2 regions of the Mesorhizobium sp. UC74_2 genome follow, and region 2 is predicted to be linked to the other one. Evidence: riboswitches for the same ligand, from Rfam matches in the RefSeq annotation. Region 2 holds a riboswitch; the other holds the start of a gene.
The links. Region 2 has a riboswitch for cobalamin ahead of ACFJIU_RS06665 (DUF1852 domain-containing protein). Riboswitches for the same ligand answer to the same signal wherever they lie in the genome.
Positions count from the first base shown of each region.

Region 1: it holds a riboswitch for cobalamin, as region 2 does, so the genes downstream of both, ACFJIU_RS26720 (ABC transporter ATP-binding protein) here and ACFJIU_RS06665 (DUF1852 domain-containing protein) in region 2, are expected to answer to the same signal.

Region 1 is NZ_CP170562.1:5,491,088-5,498,708, reverse strand. It holds gene ACFJIU_RS26730 (FecCD family ABC transporter permease) at 1-235, opposite strand, end outside; gene ACFJIU_RS26725 (ABC transporter substrate-binding protein) at 238-1,185, opposite strand; gene ACFJIU_RS26720 (ABC transporter ATP-binding protein) at 1,209-2,081, opposite strand; cobalamin riboswitch at 2,166-2,372, opposite strand; gene zigA (zinc metallochaperone GTPase ZigA) at 2,519-3,736, opposite strand; gene ACFJIU_RS26710 (NAD(P)H-dependent oxidoreductase) at 3,964-4,566, opposite strand; gene ACFJIU_RS26705 (TetR/AcrR family transcriptional regulator) at 4,644-5,255, shown strand; gene ACFJIU_RS26700 (SDR family oxidoreductase) at 5,388-6,128, shown strand; gene ACFJIU_RS26695 (LysR family transcriptional regulator) at 6,082-7,002, opposite strand; gene ACFJIU_RS26690 (hypothetical protein) at 7,022-7,345, opposite strand.
Region 2 is NZ_CP170562.1:1,409,281-1,416,901, forward strand. It holds gene ACFJIU_RS06645 (molybdopterin-dependent oxidoreductase) at 1-394, shown strand, start outside; gene ACFJIU_RS06650 (ATP-dependent helicase) at 431-2,509, opposite strand; gene ACFJIU_RS06655 (flavin reductase) at 2,686-3,186, opposite strand; partial or broken gene ACFJIU_RS06660 (methionine synthase) at 3,322-4,357, opposite strand; gene ACFJIU_RS06665 (DUF1852 domain-containing protein) at 4,384-5,367, opposite strand; cobalamin riboswitch at 5,531-5,747, opposite strand; gene ACFJIU_RS06670 (AraC family transcriptional regulator) at 5,877-6,779, opposite strand; gene ACFJIU_RS06675 (hypothetical protein) at 6,860-7,249, opposite strand; partial or broken gene ACFJIU_RS06680 (GlxA family transcriptional regulator) at 7,431-7,621, opposite strand, start outside.

The sequences.
Region 1 (7,621 bases), 2.2 Mb from region 2:
CGAGACCGGCGCCGACGCAGACGGCGAGGATGGCGCGCGGTAGCCTGAGGTCGACGATGATCTTCTCCACCGGCGCGGTCACGCGGCCGGCGTCCAGGCCGACGGAACGGGCGAGCGCTGCAATGACATCGCCCAGTGGAATGACGGTCGAGCCATAGGCGATGGATAGCAGCGCCAGCGCGATGACCAGCGCCAGACCTGTGCCGATGGCCACGCCGTATGCTCGGCTTGGCACGTTCAGAAGGCCTCCGGGTGCATTGCCTTGGCGATCTTGTCGATGGCCTCGATGTTGGCCGGGCCGGGCGTCAGTTCCGCGTAGCGCAGTGCAACGAAACGCTCGTTCTTGACGGCGTCCGTCTCCTTCATCGCCGGGTGCGTCTTCAGGAAGTTCAGCAGTTTCCGGTAGCCGGCGTCGTCCTGGTAGTCGAGCAACACCAGGAATTCCGGGTTCCGGGTGGCGACGGTTTCCCAATCGGTGTTGCCCCAGTTGGTCGGCAGGTCGTCCATGATGTTCCTGCCGCCGGCAGCTTCGATCATCGCCGTGGGGATCGCGAATTTGCCGGCGGTGAAGGGTTTGTCCTCGCCGGAATCGTAGAGGAATACACGTGTGCCGCCGCGAGCGCCGACCTTGGCGGTGATGCCGGCAAGCCTTTCCTTCCATCCGGCAACCAGCGTGTTGGCCTCGCCTTCCTTGCCGAAGATCTTGCCGAGCTTCTCGACGTCGCCGAACAGCAGATCCATCGAGGCCGCCGGCCGGTTCTTGTCGAGGTGGACGCAGCTTTCGCTGAGCACCAGCGTCTTGATCCCGTGCGGCGCCAGCGTGTCGGGCGTCACGTCGCCGCCGGGCTTCATGCCGTAATACCAGCCGGCAAAGAAGAAGTCCGGCTCCACCGCCAGGAGATTCTCCAGCGTCGGATATTTGGGCGCGAGTTCCGGGATCGAACCCTGCGCCTTCTTGAAGGCGTCATCGACCTTGTACCAGCCGGTGATGCCGGTCAGGCCGACGATCTCGGGTTGCAGACCCAGCGCAAAGGCCATTTCCGACATGTTGAGATCGTTGATCACCGCGCGCTGCGGCGCGGCGTCGAAGGTCAGCGGAATGCCGCAGCTGTCTACAGTAACCGGGAAGGCAAAGGCGGTCGACGAGAGAAGCGTGGCGGCGAGGCAAAAAGCGAGGCGTTTCATGGCGGCTCCGTGGATGGGGCGGTTCATCGGGAAAGGCGTATCGGCACGTCGAAGACCGTCAGCTCGCGATCCTGTTCGTCCGGATGAGGCAGTCTGAGCACGTCGATGCCAAAGACCTCGCGCACCAGCTCTGCAGTCAGGGTCTCGCGCGGCGTGCCGAGCGCGACGAGGCGCGCCTTGCTCATCACGGCGACATGGGTGGCGAAGGGGGCAACCAGCGGCAGATCGTGCAGCACCGTGACGACAGCGATGCCCAGCCTGGCGACGAACTCGAGCAATTCGCCGCGGGCGCGCGGGTCGAGATGGTTTGTCGGCTCGTCAAGGAACAGCACGTGCGGCTGCTGTGCGATCGCCCGCGCCAGCTGCGCGCGCTGGCGCTCGCCACCGGAAAGCGAGCCCATGCGGCGATCGCGCAGGGCGAGCAGGCCGGTACGTTCCAGCGCGTCGATCACGACGTTGCGGTCGTCGCTGCGGCGACGAAGCCCGGCATGCGGGATACGGCCGAGCCCGACATAGTCGTGGACCGCAAGCTGGGCATCCGGCTGATCCGACTGGCCGACCACGGCGATGCGTCGCGCTCGTTCCGCCATCGGCAGTCGGTCGAGCGGTTCGCCATCGAGGCTCACCAGGCCGCTGACAGGTCTGAGCATGCCGCACAGCATGCGCATCAGCGTCGTCTTGCCGGCGCCGTTTGGACCAATGATGGCGAGCCTTTCGCCGGCGCGCATGTCGAGGCAGACGTCCTCGACGAGGGTGATGCCCTTTTCCGGCCGATAGCTAAGGTCGCGCGCCTGCAGGATAACCGCGCGCGCGCAAGCACCTTCATCGGCGCGCTGCAGTGCGTGGTCGGGAAAATGCGTCGCGCCATCACGCTGAAAAACGGCAAAACCTTCCAACTGATCCCTCATTGATCAGGTGCGGAAGGATGGCCAGAACGACGGCAGGGCCGCCCTTGTAGCGTCCTCCCGGCACACCCCGTCCGGTCAACTCACTGTGATGGCAGGTCTCCTGGCTCGCGGATCGTTGCGCGGTCCTGCCTTCCCGGCACTTTGGCCAGTGGCGTTCTCGGACTTTGCTACCGCTTACAGTTGCGGGGGCAGCCACGGTCTTGGCCCTTGCGGACGTCACCGTATTCCCTTTTCACCCCGGACCTTTCGATTCGAGGCACCATCGTCGCGGACCCTATTGTGACCGCCGCCGCCTGGCAATGGCGATTCTTGGCTGGGACCTGTGGTAGCGTGCCGCTCTGCCGGCGGAATGTAGCGGGCGCGCCGCGGATGACAGTCACAATTCTGGTGGCGTCCCTTGAACAGGGAAATCAGGGATTTGATGATCATGCTGCCTGTTCGCTCCAGCTCGGAAACGGGTCCGGCAGGTCGCGCCACAGCTGCGGCGCGAAGACGGGCTCGTCCACCAGGCAGGCATCGAGCTCGGCGCGGATGCGGCTTTCGTCCATCGGGTCGCAGCCGATGAAGACCAGTTCCTGGCGGCGGTCGCCCCACATTGGATCGAAATAGGGTTTCATGGCTTCCTGCCATGACGGACTATCGGGCCAGCGGTTGCGGGGAACCGCTGACCACCAGAGCCCGCGCCTGCCGGTCCGCACCAGGACGCCGGCCTGGCTCAATTCCCCGACATGATTGGGGCGTGTCGCCAGCCAGAAGAAACCCTTGGCGCGCACCACACCTGGCCACGGCCTGCTGATGAAGGCCTGCAACCTGACGGGATCGAATGGACGGCGCTCGCGGTAGACGAAGGAACGGATGCCGTATTCCTCGGTTTCGGGGATGTGGTCCCTGAACCCGTTCAGCTCCTTGAACCAGAGCGGGTGCTGCTCAGCCTTGTCAAAATCGAAACGGCCGGTATCGAGCACCTTTGCGAGCGGCACGCGGCTGAAATCCGTCTCGACGAGCTCGGCCTGCGGGTTGAGCGAGCGGATGATCTTGCGGGCCAGGTCGAGGTCCTTTGCCGAGGTGTCGGAAACCTTGTTGAGCACGATCACATCGGCAAATTCGATCTGCTCGACCAGAAGATCGACGAGCACTCGTTCATCCGAAGCGCCGAGTGCCTCGCCGCGGTCGCGCAGGAAATCCGACGAGGAATAGTCTCGCAGCAGGTTCGCGGCATCGACGACCGTCACCATGGTGTCGAGACGCGACACGTCGGCAAGGCTGTTGCCCGCGTCGTCGCGGAACTCGAAGGTCGAAGCGACGGGCAGAGGTTCCGAAATGCCGGTCGACTCGATCAGCAGGTAGTCGAACCTGTCTTGTTCGGCGAGCCGTCGCACTTCTGCCAGGAGATCGTCGCGCAAGGTGCAGCAGATGCAGCCATTGGTCATCTCGACCAGCTGTTCGTCGGTCCGAGAGAGATTTGCGCCACCGTCGCGTACCAGCGCGGCGTCGATGTTCACCTCGCTCATGTCGTTGACGATGACGGCAACCCGGCGTCCGTCGCGATTGTGCAGGATGTGATTGAGAAGTGTGGTCTTGCCGGCGCCGAGGAACCCGGAAAGGACGGTTACGGGAAGACGCCTTCGATTGTGCGTGGGCATGACTGCTTTCCAGAAGCTGCGGTGAGGCGGAACCCTGAGGGGGCGCCCGTGGTGAGGAGTGACCAAATTCGTGGGAAGGCCACTGAGGTATTGTTACGTTGTAACATAACAAAGCCGAAAGGCAAGCAGCATGCGTTCGGGTGGAGAAACGGTTCCGTTCAGCAGCGGTTTCGGTCTTGGCTGCCGCATGGGAGCTTCCTCCTGGAAATCCCATGCGGCGAAGAATTCTACGCCGCCACGCGTTGCTGTTTCTGGAACAGCCGGTAGCCGATGGCATGGGCCTCGGCTGGAAGCTGTGCTTGATCCTGCGCTTCCGGGAAGAGCAGCAATTCGGATGTTACAACTTTGGCGCCGCAATAATCGAAGATGCCGTGGTCGATCTGGGTCTTCATGGCGCCGAAATAGCCATGCCTGGCATAGGTGCGCTGGCTGGCCCCGCCGATCGCGACGAGATGCACGTTCAGCCACTGCAGTTTCTTCGTCAGCCTGCCGCCCGGTGGCTCATCATAGGCCCAGCCGTTGGAAAATACGCGATCGATCCAGCCCTTCAGCAGGCCGGGCATCGACCACCAATACACGGGATAGACCAGGACCAGATCATCGGCTCGGTCGATGCGCCCCTGTTCGGCGATGACGTCGGCATCAGGGGTCGCCTGGTGCAGGTTAACGGCGATGTCGCTCTTGCCGAAACGTGGATCGAACCTTTCTGCGGCCAGATCGGCGATTTCGAAACTGTTGCCCGACGCCGCGATGCCTTCGCCGACGCGGCTGGCGATCAGATGGGTGAGCGAATTGGGGTCGGGATGCGCGACGACGACGAGCGCGTGCATGACGAAGCTCCTGGGGGGTGTTGCAGGGAAAGGATCAGGCTTATATACTTTTAGTAAATTACTTTTGGTATATAGCGATGTCAAGCGACCATTTGAAGGATCCGCCGGCGCGTCCGCGTCGCCAGCGCCTGCTGCGGGAAGAGCGGCATCGCCAGCTTCTCGATATCGCCTGGCGCATTGCGCGGGAGGAAGGCACCGAGGCGCTGACGCTCGGACGGTTGTCGGAACAGGCGGCGGTGACCAAGCCCGTGGTCTACGATCACTTCGCTACGCGCTCGGCTCTGCTGGCGGCGCTCTACCAGGAATTCGATGAGCGCCAGAACCTGGTCATCGATACGGCGCTGGCGGCAAGCGAACCGACGCTCGATGGTCGTGCCTCGGTGATCGCTTCGTCTTATGTCGATTGCGTGCTGGAGCAGGGCCGCGAAATCCCCGGCGTGGTGGCCGCCCTTGTCGGGACGCCGGAACTGGCGACGATGAAGCGTGAGCACGAGGCGGTATTCCTCGAGAAATGCCGGGCAGCTCTGGCGCCGTTTGCGCGCAGTCTCACCACGGCGCGCCTCTGCAGCATGCTGGGGGCGGCTGCCGGTCTGTCCGCTGCTGCGGCTTCGGGAGAGATCACTGCGGATGAAGCCCGCGAGGAACTTTATCAGACCATCCTGGCCATGGCGGCGCGCGGCGCCGGCTAAGTGCAATTGGTGCGGGGCTACCATCGGAGTTTCCGATGACGACATTCGTATCTTCCCGTTTCCCTTTGCGCCCGCCCGGTCAGAAAACTCCGCCTGGGCCATCCGAACGAAGGCTGGCCAAATGGAGAGCTCATGGATACGACAACTGAAAACAGGGCCGAGCGCGTCCTGATCGCCGGTGGCAGCTCCGGCATGGGTCTGGCGCTGGCGGGACTGCTTCTGTCGGAGGGAGCCGAAGTAACGATCGTCGGGCGCTCGCGGGCAAAGCTGGATGCGGCCGGCAGCGGCCTGGGCAACCCATCTTTGTTGCGCATCGCCGTCGCCGACATCGCCAGGGAAGATGACGTCAGCAGGCTTTTTACCGATATCGGCCCGCTGGACCACATCGTCTCGACTGCCGCCGACATCGGTGCCTCCTACAGGCTGTTGCCGGAGCTCGACATCGCGGAAGCGCGCAGGGTGGTCGATTCGAAATTCTTCGGACCGCTGCTGTTGGCCAAGCATGGCGCGCCGGTCTTGTCCGAGAAGGGGTCGATCACTTTCACGTCGGGCATCAATGCCTATCGTCCGGCCGCGCGCGGCTCTGTGACGGCGGCCATGAATGGCGCGCTTGCCTCGCTGGTGCGCGCGCTCGCGGTCGAACTCGGGCCTGTCCGCGTCAATGCGGTTTCACCAGGTTGGGTCGACACGCCAATCTGGCAGCACGTTGCCGGTGACGCCAAGGCGGCAACGCTCGATGCCATGGCTGCCCGCCTGCCAGTGGGTCGCATAGGCCAGCCGCAAGATATTGCCGATGCCATCCGTTTCCTGATGCGAAATGGCTTTGTCACCGGAACGGTGCTGCACGCCGAAGGCGGGCATCGCCTGGTTTGAATTGCCGGCGCGCGGCTTCCAGGAAAAGACGCACAGCCGGCCGCTTGCCGCGCCTGCTGTGCCAGATCATGGAGACCGGGACCGGTGAATTGCCGCCGGTCCATGGCAGCGCCACCATGCGCGTGTTACCGGCCTCGGCGGCAACGCGCGGGATGAGGGCGCAACCGGCGCCTTCCGCCACGAGTTTCTGGATCGCCGCGATCGAGCCGAGCTCGACGGCGATGCGCGGCCGCGCACCATTGTCCGCAAAGGCCGCTTCGAACATCTGGCGATAGACACATCCCTGTTCGGTCACCAGGAACGGCTCGTTGCGCAGGTCATCGGGACCTGCCGCGACTTGTCCTGCCAGCCGGTGGCCGGCAGGCAGCGCAACGACGAGTTCTTCTTCCGCCACCACTTCGTGTTTGAGTTCCGGCGTATCGGGCGGTTCGCCGAAAACGAAGGAAACATCAAGGGCGCCGCTCCTCACGCCGCCGCGCAGGTCACCGCTGCCGGCGCTTCTCAGATGCAGCCCAACCTCCGGATGCTCGGTGCCGAAGTATGCAAGCAGTGGAGGCAGGTAGCCTGCGCACAGCGTTTCCAGCCCACCAATCGCCAGCGTGCCCGCTATCGTGTTTGCAGCCGCTGCCACCGCTGCGCGCGCTTCGTCGGCGCGGGCCAGAAGTTCGTGGGCATGATCGAGCAGGCGCTGGCCTGCTTCGGTCAGCTTCAGCTTGCGGCCGGTGCGGTCGAAAAGCGCGGCATTCAGATCAGCCTCCAATGCCTGAATCTGTTCGCTCACGCTCGACTGGGCAAGGTGGATGTGCTCCGCGGCTCGCGTGATGTTGAGATCGGAAGCAACGGCAACGAATGTCTTCAAATGCCTGAGCTGCATGGTCTGTCCATAATGGCTATCACCGTCTCTCGAACCGTTCGCGAGCCGCGGCCTGGCAGCTGTGAAAAAGTCCGATGAAAAGCAGTTCGCGCACCGCGAGCTTCTTACGGCCCCAATAGCTGGTCGTCTTCATCGCGTCCGGGTCGGATGTTTCCGCAAGCGACGATTTCAGCATGCTGCCGGTGCAGTTGAGCACCAAGGCCTGAATGGCCGTACGCCCGCATGTCCCGGCTTCGGGTGTCATCGATGCGGCGGGAAAGGGGTGAAATGCGGCGTGAGAACCTCGCATCAGGAACGAACTCTGTTCACTGGAATAACCCGTTGCTGCAAGCAGCTTGGCCATCCTGGCCCGTTCGCCTGCCAGGGTCAGCTGACCACAGCTAGGTGTGGCATTCCCTTCCGTGACGGATATCACCGTCAGAATTCCGACAACGGCCGCTGCTATCCATTTCGGAGTGAGGCTCAGGACATTGAACATGGAACGCGTGCCTCCCTGGAATGACAGTGAGATTGCGCAAAATGCGGGACGCGTAAAGGCCGACACGCGCAAATCGGTTTCAGGGGAGTTGACGTGCTTTGTACCGATTGGTACAAAGATCTCAACCCGCCTGACAAAAGC
Region 2 (7,621 bases):
TCTCGTCGAATATCGCGATCGCAAGGGCCTGACCTATCGAGCCGCGGCGGTGGACGAAACCGGCGCGCTGGCCGAGGCGCTGATGGTTGCTTCGAAGGGACAACTGCCGGCACGCGACTGGCTGGTATCGCTGCTTGGCAGCCGGGAGCAGCTCACCCCGGCTGACCGCCAGGCCCTGCTGTCGGGTCGCTCGCCGGCAGCCACGCCGGCAGCCGGCCGCATCGTCTGCTCCTGCTTCAATGTCGGCGTCAACCAGCTGGCCGACGCCGTTTCCGCCGGCTGCCGCAGCCTGGAGGCCATCGGCAGGGAACTCGGCGCCGGCACCAATTGCGGCTCCTGCCGCTCCGAGATCAGGACCATCATAGGGGCAGGCCAAGTCGAGGCCGCCGAATGATCACAGGGGCGCCCGGCGGCCGTGAGCGCCGGCTGACTACTTCCACATCGACCGCATCTTGCCCTTAAGGTCAACGCTGGTGCTCGGCCGCGCCGACTGCTCGTTGCGCAGCGCCTGGCTTGTCCAGGACGTGAGCTGGAAATGCTGCAGGATGTGGGACGGGATGAAGCGCGTCTTCGATGCATAGACATGCCTGTCGCCGCGCGCGACCTGGCTGGAGGGGTAGAAACGCTGGGGCACGATCAGGTGCAGGGAATCCTTCGCCCGCGTCATCGCGACGTATAGCAGGCGGCGTTCCTCTTCCAGTTCCTTGCGTTCGCCGGCGCTGAGATCGATCGGGATGCAGCCGTCGACGGCGTTGAGCAGGAACACCTTGGTCCATTCCTGGCCCTTGGCCGAATGGATCGTCGACAGGATCAGATAATCCTCGTCGAGAAGCGGCGGGCCGGCTTCGTCGCTGGTTGCGCTGGGCGGGTCGAGCGTCAGGTCGGTCAGGAAGCGGTCGCGCGACGGATAGCCGGACGCAATCTGCTCGAGCTGCAGGAGGTCCGCCCGCCGCACAGTCGCGTCCTCGTGCTTGCGCTCGAGATGCGGCTCGTACCACAGCCTTGCCCGCTCCATCTCCGACGGCCAGCCCGGGCCGCGACGCAGGTCGCAGAACAGATCGACGAACAGCGGCCAGTCCCTGGCGGCGCGCGCCGGCGGCGCGAAACGCGCCAGGCCGATCTCGAGGTCGAGCGACTGCTCCATGCTGTCGATGGCTTGCGTCGCAGCCGACGGCCCGATGCCCGGCAGAAGCTGCATGACACGGAAGCCGGCAATGCGGTCGCGCGGGTTCTGCACGAAGCGCAGCACGGCCAGCACGTCCTTGACATGGGCCGCGTCGAGGAATTTCAGCCCGCCGAATTTCACGAAGGGGATGTTGCGGCGGGTCAGCTCGACCTCGAGCGGGCCCGAATGGTGGGATGCGCGAAACAGCACCGCCTGCTGCTTGAGCTGGGTTCCGGTCTCGCGTTCCTTCAGCACCTCGTCGCAGATGTAGCTCGCCTGTTCGGCTTCGTCGCGCACGGTGACGATGGCCGGCTTTTCGTGCGAGGCGCGGTCGGTCCACAGGTTCTTGGTGAAGCGTTCGGTCGCCTCGCCGATGACCGCATTCGCCGCATTCAGGATCGCGTCGGTTGAACGATAGTTGCGATCGAGCGTGACCACATCGGCGGGCGCCGGAAACAAGGTCGGGAAATCGAGGATGTTGCGGACTTCCGCGGCACGGAACGAATAGATCGACTGGGCATCGTCGCCCACCACCGTCAGGCCGGCCCCGTCCGGCTTGATTGCCGTCAGGATCGAGGCCTGCAGCCGGTTGGTGTCCTGATATTCGTCGACGAGGATGTGGTCGAAGCGCGACGACAGATGCGCGGCGATGTCCGGTTCCGCCGCCATCTGCGCCCAGTAGAGCAGCAGATCGTCGTAATCGAGGATATTCTGCCGCTGCTTGGCCTCGACATAGGCGCCGAACAGCCGTTTCAGCTCCTCGCTCCAGCCGACGCACCAGGGGAAACAGTCGGCGACGACCTTTTCCAGCACGTCCTGCGCATTGACCACGCGCGAGTAGATCGCAAGGCACGTCGCCTTGGTCGGAAAGCGGTTCTCGGTCTCCGAGAAGCCGAGATCGTGCCGGACCAGGTTCATCAGGTCTGCGGAATCCTCGCGGTCGTGGATGGTGAAGCTCGGCTCGAGCCCGATCTCCAGCGCATAGTCGCGCAACAATCGCGCGCCGATCGAATGGAACGTGCCGGCCCAGGTCAAGCCTTCCGTCAGGCTGGCGGCGCGATCCTTCATCACCTCGGCGGCGATGCGCTCGACACGCCTCGTCATCTCGGTCGCGGCGCGACGCGAGAAGGTCATCAGGAGGATGCGACGCGGATCGGCGCCGCGCAGGATGAGATGCGCCACCCGATGGGCGAGCGTATTCGTCTTGCCCGAGCCGGCGCCGGCTATGATCAGCAGCGGTCCGCAAACCGCGCCGTCGCCGTGCAGGACCGCTGCCCTTTGGCCGTCGTTCAGCTTGGACAGATAGGCTGGATCCTCGATCGAATCACGGATGGCGATGTTCATGCGGTCATGAAGCATCGTTTCCGTTTCGTTCGCAATGGCTGCGGGCCGCCTTGCGACATGGGTTACGCCGAGCCTGCTCGGCAAGCTTTCCCACGCATCTCCAGAGCGAAGAAACGGTGGCCGATTTGGGAACTGACACTCGGGAACGCTGGTATAGGGTTAGCCAACGTATCAGGCTAGCCGTTGAGATAGCGACGCATGCAGTAGAGCAGCGTTGCCTGTTCCTCGTTCTCGCGGACGTCTACCACGCGCCCGAAGAGGACACGGTGGGTTGCCTCATCGACGGCATTGCTGAGTTCGCATTCGAAGCTGACCGAGGCGTCTGTCAGGACGGGAACACCCGTAAGACCTTCGGTCCATTCGCCAAGCGCAAATCGGTTCACCACCGGTGTCTTTCCGCCGAAGGCGTCGGAAAGGTCCTCGTGGCCCGGCATCAACGTGTTGACGCAGAAATAGCGTGCGTTTTCGAAAGCATGAAAACATGAGCTCGCACGATTGATACAGACGAGCAGGGTCGGCGGGGTATCGCTGACGCTGCAGACAGCGGAGGCCGTAAAGCCGTAGCGCTTGCCGCCGGAATTGGTGCTGACGACATTGACCGAAGTGCCGAGGCGCGACATCCCGTTGCGAAACGTGGCTCTGTCCACAATGCCGAAGCGATGCTGCATCACATTCATTTTGATCTCTCGGGCGCGTTCGGAGCGGGCAAACCGAGGCGCTCGCGCAAGGCCGCCTGTCTCCCTGCGGCGGGAACGGCAAGGCATGTCCAGTCAGTCGACCGCATCGCGTGGCTGTCTGGACGTGCCCGGTCGTCAGGCCCGGGCTGTGAGTTCTTTTCGAACGATTTCCGCGCCTGCACTCAAGGCATTCAGCTTGCCTCTGGCTACTCGACGGGAGAGGGGGGCCATGCCGCAATTGGTGCAGGGGCACAGTTTGTCGGCATCGACAAACTGAAGTGCTCTTCGCAGAGTAGCGGCCACTTCCTCCGGCGTCTCAATGGTATCGCTTGCCACGTCGATGGCCCCGACCATCACTTTTTTACCGCGAACAAGTTCGATGAGATCCATTGGAACGTGAGAGTTGTGGCATTCCAGGGAGATCATGCCGATGCTGGATTTCTGCAGCTTGGGGAAAGATTCCTCATATTGCCGCCATTCCGGCCCGAGAGTCTTCTTCCAGTCTGTGTTGGCCTTGATGCCATACCCGTAGCAGATATGAACGGCAGTTTCGCACTTGAGCCCTTCGATTGCCTTTTCCAGGGTGGCAACACCCCAATCATTCACCTCGTCAAAGAAGACATTGAATGCGGGCTCATCGAACTGGATGATATCGACGCCGGCAGCTTCCAGTTCCCTGGCTTTCCTGATTGAGGATCTTGGCGAATTCCCAGGCCAGTTTTTCGCGGCTCTTATAGTGATTGTCAAAGAGCGTATCGATCATGGTCATCGGACCCGGCAGAGCCCATTTGATAGGCTGCCTGCTCTGCCGGCGCAGGAACTTGGCGTCTTCAACGAAAACCGGCTTTTGGCGCGACACAGCGCCGACGACGGTCGGGACGCTCGCATCATAGCGATCCCGAATTCTGACGGTCTCACGCTTTTCGAAATCAACCCCGTCCAGGTGCTCGATGAACGTCGTGACGAAATGCTGGCGTGTCTGCTCGCCGTCGCTGACGATATCGATGCCTGCCTGTCTTTGATCGTCGAGTGACAAACGCAAAGCGTCCTGCTTGCCTTCGACGAGCTCCTCATCCTGCAGTTTCCAGGGTGACCAGAGTTTCTCCGGCTGGGCCAGCCACGAGGGTTTTGGCAAGCTGCCGGCGGTTGACGTGGGCAACAGTGTTTTCATGATAGGCGGCCTTGTCTTTTGGTTGGTCAGCGAACGTGATTGACGGACCACTGCTCGAGGATGGACTTGTATGGTTTGATGAAGTGCTCCTCGGCGAACTTTCCCTGCTCGATCGCCAGCCGGCTACGCTCTTCCCGATCGTAGACGATGCGGGTCAATGAATAATCCTGGTGCGTCAGACTCGGCTGGTAGCACGCCCCCGCCGACGAATTGGCGTTGTAGATCTCGGGTCGATAGATCTTCTGAAAAGTCTCCATCGTACTGATGGTGCCGATCAGCTCAAGATTGGTGTAGTCTGCAAGCAGGTCGCCGATAAAATAGAAAGCCAGAGGCGCTACGCTATTCGATGGCATAAAATAGCGGACCTGCATTCCCATTTTCTGAAAGTATTGGTCCGTCGAGGACAATTCATCTTGCCGGTACTCAACGCCCAATACAGGATGCCGATTTTCGGTGCGGTGATATGTCTTGCTGCTTGAAGCACTCAGACATATGACCGGAGGCTTGGAAAAATGCTCCTTGTAGGCATCTGAGCTCAGGAAATTTCTGAACAGGTTTCCATGCAGATCTCCGAAATTGTCCGGCATGCTGAATTCCGGGCGGTTTTTGTTGTGCTCCGGCAGCAATACGCTGAAGTCGTAGTCTCGCACGTAGGAGGAGAAATTGTTCCCCACGATGCCTTGGATCCGCTCGTTCGTCTTTCGGTCAGCGATGTTTGTTTTCAATATTTCAATTATCGGGAAGGCATTGTTGTTGCCTTCGGCGCCTATAATCATCTCAACCGAAATGATGTCGAGTTCGACAGAATAACGATTGCCCTTGGGGTTATCCCAATGCGCCAGGGCGTTGAACCGATTGTCGATCATCCTCAGGGCATTGCGCAGGTTTTCCTGTCGGTTCTCCCCTCGGGCCAGATTGGCGAAATTGGTCGTGATACGCGTGTTGTCCGACGGGCTATATTCCTCGTCAAAACGAATACTCTTGAGGCGAAACGTAAAGTCGTCACTCATTGCGACCTGCCGGCGATCGACAAGGGACAGGCGGGGGTTGGCGACTTGAATTCTGGTTTGAGACACGACTTACCCCAATGAATTGGGGGCATGGGTCAGCGGACACATAGCAAGGCGGTCCGCTACGCGGCCTCCGCTACGGCACACCGGGACACCCCGCCCGTGGACGTTTTTTCGTCAAGGCAGGTCTCCTGGCTCGCGGGTCATCGCTTCCGTCCGTCTTCCCAGGGTTTCACCCCAGTGACATTCTGGACGTCAGCTCACCGCTTACAGTTGCGGGGGCAGCTTCGGCTTTCCCGAATATGACGGGGCACCGACTTCCCTCTTAGCCCCGGCGCGCTGCACGCAACGATCGGGGAACCTAGACGCCTTCACCCTCCTGCAATTGTCAGATGAAGTCAATAGCGCATAAAGAAATGTTTATATCTTTATCGCACGCGTCGGCGTCGGATATGGCGGCTCCGACGCTGTCCCGGTTCGGCCCTGCTTGTCGCGCACGCAGCATCACGTCACGCCGGCCGTTTTTTCAGCGGGATGATGTTCGGCGCTGCCCCAGCCTCGGCGGCGCCGTGGCCAACCGCTTCGCCGCGGGCAAGCGTCCTTCGCGCGTTTCCCTCGGCGAGGCCTGTGGCAACATCCTCGAAATAGCGCGCCGGGGTTGTTCCCAGCATGCGCTTGAACATGGAGATGAACGCGCTGACGCTGTCATAGCCGAGATCGCCGGCGATGTTGGTGACCGACTGGCCCTCCCCAAGACGCCGCAACGCCAGGCCGATGTGAAGCTGCTGTCGCCAGCGAAGGAACGACATGCCGGTTTCCCGTTGGAACAGCCGGCTCAACGTTCTGTTGCTGGCGCTGACGCGGGCGCCCCATTCGTCGATCGTGAAGCGCTGGTCCGGGTGCTCGATCATCGCCCTGGTCAGCCGCTGAAGCCTCCTGTCGGTCGGCATGGGCAGATGGATCGGTTCCAGCGTTGCGGTCGCCAGTTCGTCGAGCAGCACGGCGATGAGCCTGGCTTCGCGTTCGCGGCCCATCGCCGCCGGCGGCGTCGCGCAGTCGAGCCGCAGGATGAGCTCGCGCAGGAACGGCTGGACGAACAGGATGCCGCAATCCGGGTCGAGCGCAGCGGCCAGATTCGCATCGATGTAGAGGTTGAGGATCTTGATATGCCCGGCGACGCGACCGGCATGGGAAACACCGCTCGGTATCCACATGGCGCAATGCGGCGGGACGGTCCAGAGCCCGCCGGCAGCCTGCATCGTCAGCACGCCGCCGATGACACACATCAGCTGCGCCTTGTCATGATGGTGGGGCTCTGTCTCGCCGACGAAAGTCGTTTCGGTGATCAGGCTGAAAACGGGGCGTGGTACGTCATCCACTTGCCCGAAGCCTTGTATTTGCGGAAAATTCACCCGCTTCTCCTGATCCGGATCAACCAAACCGACAGCGTATCCCAAACCCGTGCGGCATGTCATCGAGGCCCTGGAGGAGCCTATGATCCGGCACGCGACTCGAGCAGCACAAGCATGCCTCTCGCCGCCGCTCGCCTCTCGTCGGTCTCGAAAAGAACGGAAAAGCCGAACGCCTTGCTCGCGGTCGCCGCAGCCAGCCGCACCGCCGCGCTGGTGGGTTTTTTCCCCTCGATCACGATCATGGCGCGGCAGTACTTCCTGAAACGATCCCGGGTCCGTTTGAAGAACAGGGCCTTTTCCCTGCGCTCTTCGGCCGTTTCCGTGTCATGGTCGTCCGGTGAGTGGTCGGTTATCAGGACGAACGGTGCCTGCCGGTTCAGAAGCGCTTCGAGCTCGGCGAGAATCGAAGCAGGCGACTGTCCTTCCTCCCGCGCGAAGACAAGCGGGAAGCGCGTATCGTCCAGGAACATTGATTTGTTTCCTTCCGCAGACCGGGTCGATCGGCAAGCCTTTCCGAGGGGCTACCTGGCGGCATCACCGATATCCCAAGCATGCCACGGCGGCGTTCAGGCTGCTCTCGCGCGTCTGCCAACAAATCCCGCGAACCCGCCATTGCGGTTTCGCGCGGACTTTCCCGTCAGATATGGCCCGTCAGATATGGATAGCCGCCGTCCGCAGCTCCGACGGGCTCTGGCCGTGGAACTTCTTGAAGGTCCTGGCAAAGTGCGAGGCGCTTTCAAATCCCGCTTCCAGGGCGATCTCAAGCATGGAGGCATCGGTGTTTGCGACAAGCGCCTTGGCATGGATCAGCCGCACGCGCTTGTAGGCATTGGCGGGCGACA